Regions from separate parts of the Clostridium thermobutyricum genome, predicted to be linked through region 2. Evidence: a T-box and tRNA genes for the amino acid it is inferred to sense, from the RefSeq annotation. Region 2 holds a T-box; the other holds one or more tRNA genes.

Region 1 (2,456 bases), 1.6 Mb from region 2:
ATTTAAAATGTATTTAAATAAATTCTATCATAGTTAAGTAAATAAAAAATAATTAAAATCGTATTTATATCTATAAAAGAAAAATATTTTTCTTTTATAGATATAAAAAATATTATTTTAAATAAAGAAAGTTAGGTTTACTATGTAATTGAATGGCGTTAATATATAAATAAGTAGAAAAATAAATTATAAAAATCATTAGAAAAAAATATAATTAATAAAAAAATTTTTATACATAATAAAAAATAATGAAAAAGAACATAATAAAATTTATAAAAATTAAAGAAAAATAAAAAATGAGATAAGCCTTGTAAATACTAAGTTTACGAAGATTTTACATAATAAGATTAGTGTTAAAAATAATAAAAAAAAAATATTTTTTAAAAAAAGTGTTGACACTTAAAATGATTTTATGTAATATAGTCTATGTGGTCAGCGCGAAACAAATAAGAGCGCAGAACACAAATGAAATATGGCTCCTTGGTCAAGCGGTTAAGACACCACCCTTTCACGGTGGTATCAGGGGTTCGATTCCCCTAGGAGTCACCATTTTGGTCGCATAGCTCAGCTGGGAGAGCACCTGCCTTACAAGCAGGGGGTCACAGGTTCGATCCCTGTTGTGACCACCATTAAAATTATAATATGGCTCAGTAGCTCAGCTGGTTAGAGTGCCGGCCTGTCACGCCGGAGGTCGAGGGTTCGAGCCCCTTCTGAGTCGCCAATATAATTTTATAAAAAATTAAAACCAATTTGCTGGCATGGCTCAACGGTAGAGCAGCTGACTTGTAATCAGCAGGTTGTAGGTTCGATTCCTATTGCCAGCTCCAATTTAATATGGCTCCTTGGTCAAGCGGTTAAGACACCACCCTTTCACGGTGGTATCAGGGGTTCGATTCCCCTAGGAGTCACCAATTTTTGGTCGCATAGCTCAGCTGGGAGAGCACCTGCCTTACAAGCAGGGGGTCACAGGTTCGATCCCTGTTGTGACCACCATTAAAATTATAATACGGCTCAGTAGCTCAGCTGGTTAGAGTGCCGGCCTGTCACGCCGGAGGTCGAGGGTTCGAGCCCCTTCTGAGTCGCCAATATAATTTATAAAAATATTTTGACAATACTTATCAAAATGCAATTTGCTGGCATGGCTCAACGGTAGAGCAGCTGACTTGTAATCAGCAGGTTGTAGGTTCGATTCCTATTGCCAGCTCCAATTTAATATGGCTCCTTGGTCAAGCGGTTAAGACACCACCCTTTCACGGTGGTATCAGGGGTTCGATTCCCCTAGGAGTCACCAATTTTTAGGTCGCATAGCTCAGCTGGGAGAGCACCTGCCTTACAAGCAGGGGGTCACAGGTTCGATCCCTGTTGTGACCACCATTTTTTTTATATGGCTCAGTAGCTCAGCTGGTTAGAGTGCCGGCCTGTCACGCCGGAGGTCGAGGGTTCGAGCCCCTTCTGAGTCGCCAAAGAAGTAAGATTTAATCTTACTTCTTTTTTTATATAAAATATAAGATTTATTTACATATATAATTAAAGTGAAAAAAGTAAAATAGTAATAATATTTTATATATTTAATAAATATATAATTATAATTTGAAAAAATAAAAGCTATATAAATACTGAAATTTATATAGCTTAATTTTATATTTTAATCTAATTTTAGTTTTATATTTTATTCCTATTTTCTATTTCTCATATTTAATCTACGTTTTTTCTCTATTCTTAAATCATAAGTGTAAAATCTCATAAATTTAAAATTACCTATTAATCTTGAAGATGTACGCCTATCATAACGATCATCTAAATCATCTGCAACTAGATTTGTAGATATAAGCATTTTTTTTCCTAAAAGAAGTTTTTTATTAAGCAAATTAAAGAATTCAGTTTTTGAGAATTCTGTGATTTGTTCAGAACCTAAATCATCTATTATAAGTAAATCACAATTAGTAATTAAATCATCTAGATTTTGATTCTTATTAAATCTTATATCTGCTAAAATTCTTATAAGTTCATCGGCTGTTTTATAAACTACTAAATATCCTCTATCTAATAATTCTTTTGCTATACAATAGGATAGAAATGTTTTTCCTGTACCAGCAGCTCCAGAAAATAATAAATTTACGTCAGTTCTATTGAAGTTAGGAATATACTGAGAAACTATAAAATCATAGATTCTTTGCATATTTTCAAATGGCGTAAATTTTTGAGTTGGATAACTTGGATCTGTTTTATTTGGAAATAAACTTAAATCAAAATCATTAAAATTATATTTTGATAATATGCTTTGTAAATTAGAATCTTTATAATGAAGTTTTATAAGTTTATCTTTAAAGCATTCACAGCGTTTTGTTCCTATGTATCCAGTATCACTACATTTCTTACATCTATAATGAATAGTTAAATATTCAGGAGAATATCCTTTAGATACTAAAGCCTCTAGTTTTTTAGCTCTTAAATCA
Region 2 (2,456 bases):
AGAATTTAATAATATTATCAGAGGAATAATAAAAGACTTTGATAATTTAGAATTATTAGACATTAAGAAGCCAAAAGTAGGAGTTGTTGGTGAGATTTTAGTTAAATACCACCCAACTGCAAATAATGATATTGTAAGCTTATTAGAAAGAGAAGGAGCAGAAGCAGTAGTTCCTGATTTACTTGATTTCTTCTTCTATTCAGCATATGATAGTGACTTTAAGCAAAAATTCCTAGGAACAGGAAAACTTGAAAGAAATATAAGTATGCTTGTTATGAAATATATGGATAGCTATAGAAAAGTTATGAAAGATGAACTTAATAAGAGTAAGAGATTTGAAGCACCTAGAGATATTAGGGATTTAGGAAAGCTTGCATCAGAAATACTTTCATTAGGACATCAAACTGGAGAAGGTTGGTTCTTAACAGGAGAAATGATAGAACTTATAGAATCAGGTTCAGAAAATATAGTTTGTATGCAACCATTTGGATGTCTTCCAAACCATGTAACTGGTAAAGGAATGATGAAGGCATTAAAAGCTAAATATCCACAAGCTAATATTGTTGCAGTTGACTATGATCCAGGAGCTTCAGAAGTAAACCAAGTAAATAGAATTAAACTTATGCTATCTGTAGCATTTAAGAAATTAAAAGAAGAAAAATAATATTTTTAGTAAAAAACAGAAATATTGACAAAAAGAAAATTATAATATAACATATTATATAAATTATAATTGTATAAAAAAAGGCTTAGAAAAAGAGGAGTAAGAATAAGAAATATTAAAGAGAGAAGGGATTAGGTGAGAGCCCTTTATAGGAATTATTCTGAAGGTAGCTTTGGAGCTTTCCTTGTGAAATTATAGTAGCTAGGAACGGTTGTAAATCGTTAATTAATTAAGTGCATAGAAAATAGTATAATTTTCTATGAATAAAGGTGGTACCACGAGCTTTCGTCCTTTCATAGGATGAAAGCTCTTTTTATTTTATAAAATTAGGAGGAATTTAAATGTCAGAAATAAATAACCTTCAAACTACTTATAGTCCTAAAGAGTTTGAAGATAGAATTTATAAAAATTGGGAAGAAAAAAAATATTTTACGCCAAAGGTAGATAAGAGTAAGAAACCTTATTCAATAGTTATGCCACCACCAAATATAACTGGTAAACTTCATTTAGGTCATGCACTTGATAATACACTTCAAGATATGCTTATAAGATTTAAAAGAATGCAAGGTTATTCAACTTTATGGTTACCAGGACAAGATCATGCTTCAATTGCAACAGAAGTTAAAGTTGAAAATGAACTTTTAAAGCAAGGTCTTAAAAAGAAAGAAATGGGTAGAGAAGCTTTCTTAGAAAAAGTTTGGGAATGGACAGATGAATATAGAGAAAGAATAAGAACTCAACTTAAAAAAATGGGTTGTTCTGCTGACTTTACAAGAGAAGCATTTACAATGGATGAGCATTTAGATAAAGCAGTAAAACATGTTTTCGTTAAGTTATATAATGAAGGACTTATATATCAAGGAAATAGAATAACAAACTGGTGTCCTAAGTGTCAAACTGCTCTTTCAGATGCAGAAATAGAATATGAAGAAAAAGAAGGACATTTTTGGCATATAAATTATCCTTTAGCTGATGGTTCAGGATATTTAGAAATAGCAACAACAAGACCAGAAACTTTACTAGGAGATACAGCAGTTGCAGTAAATCCAGCTGATGAAAGATTCAAGCATTTAATAGGAAAAACTCTTATACTTCCACTTGTAAATAGAGAAATTCCTATAGTTGGTGATGATTATGTTGATTTAGAATTTGGAACAGGAGCTGTAAAAATAACACCTGCTCATGATCCTAATGATTTCCAAGTAGGAAAGAGACATAACTTAGAAATTATAAGAGTTATGGATGATAAAGGAATAATAAATGAAAAAGGTCTAAAATATCAAGGTATGGATAGATATGAAGCTAGACGTGCTATGGTAAAAGATCTTGAAGATTTAGGACTTTTAGTTAAAGTTAAACCTCATACACATAATGTAGGAACACATGATAGATGCGGAACTGTTGTTGAGCCAATAATCTCAAAACAATGGTATGTAAAGATGGAAAGTCTTGCAAAACCAGCAATAGAAGTTGTAAAAAATAAAGAAACTAAGTTTATACCAGAAAGATTTGAAAAAACTTATTTTAACTGGATGGAAAACATTCAAGATTGGTGTATTTCAAGACAATTATGGTGGGGACATAGAATTCCAGTATGGTATTGTAAAGATTGTAATGAAATAATTGTTTCAGAAACAGAAGTATGCAAATGTTCAAAATGTGGAAGTGAAAACTTAGAACAAGAAACAGATGTATTAGATACTTGGTTCTCATCAGCATTATGGCCTTTTTCAACTTTAGGTTGGCCAGAAAAAACAGAAGATTTAGAGTACTTCTATCCAACAAATACTCT

Evidence for each region. The T-box of region 2 lies ahead of HMPREF1092_RS05480 (valine--tRNA ligase). A T-box ahead of a tRNA ligase gene usually reads a tRNA of that ligase, here a tRNA-Val.
Region 1: it encodes a tRNA-Val, which carries the amino acid that the T-box ahead of HMPREF1092_RS05480 (valine--tRNA ligase) is inferred to sense. The anticodon was not compared.

The regions. Positions count from the first base shown of each region.
Region 1 covers NZ_KB850956.1:2,824,168-2,826,623, forward strand. The annotation lists tRNA gene HMPREF1092_RS13225 (tRNA-Glu) at 475-549, shown strand; tRNA gene HMPREF1092_RS13230 (tRNA-Val) at 554-629, shown strand; tRNA gene HMPREF1092_RS13235 (tRNA-Asp) at 645-721, shown strand; tRNA gene HMPREF1092_RS13240 (tRNA-Thr) at 753-827, shown strand; tRNA gene HMPREF1092_RS13245 (tRNA-Glu) at 837-911, shown strand; tRNA gene HMPREF1092_RS13250 (tRNA-Val) at 918-993, shown strand; tRNA gene HMPREF1092_RS13255 (tRNA-Asp) at 1,009-1,085, shown strand; tRNA gene HMPREF1092_RS13260 (tRNA-Thr) at 1,133-1,207, shown strand; tRNA gene HMPREF1092_RS13265 (tRNA-Glu) at 1,217-1,291, shown strand; tRNA gene HMPREF1092_RS13270 (tRNA-Val) at 1,299-1,374, shown strand; tRNA gene HMPREF1092_RS13275 (tRNA-Asp) at 1,387-1,463, shown strand; gene HMPREF1092_RS13280 (ATP-binding protein) at 1,676-2,456, opposite strand, start outside.
Region 2 covers NZ_KB850956.1:1,190,953-1,193,408, forward strand. The annotation lists gene HMPREF1092_RS05475 (2-hydroxyacyl-CoA dehydratase) at 1-664, shown strand, start outside; T-box leader at 742-960, shown strand; gene HMPREF1092_RS05480 (valine--tRNA ligase) at 1,006-2,456, shown strand, end outside.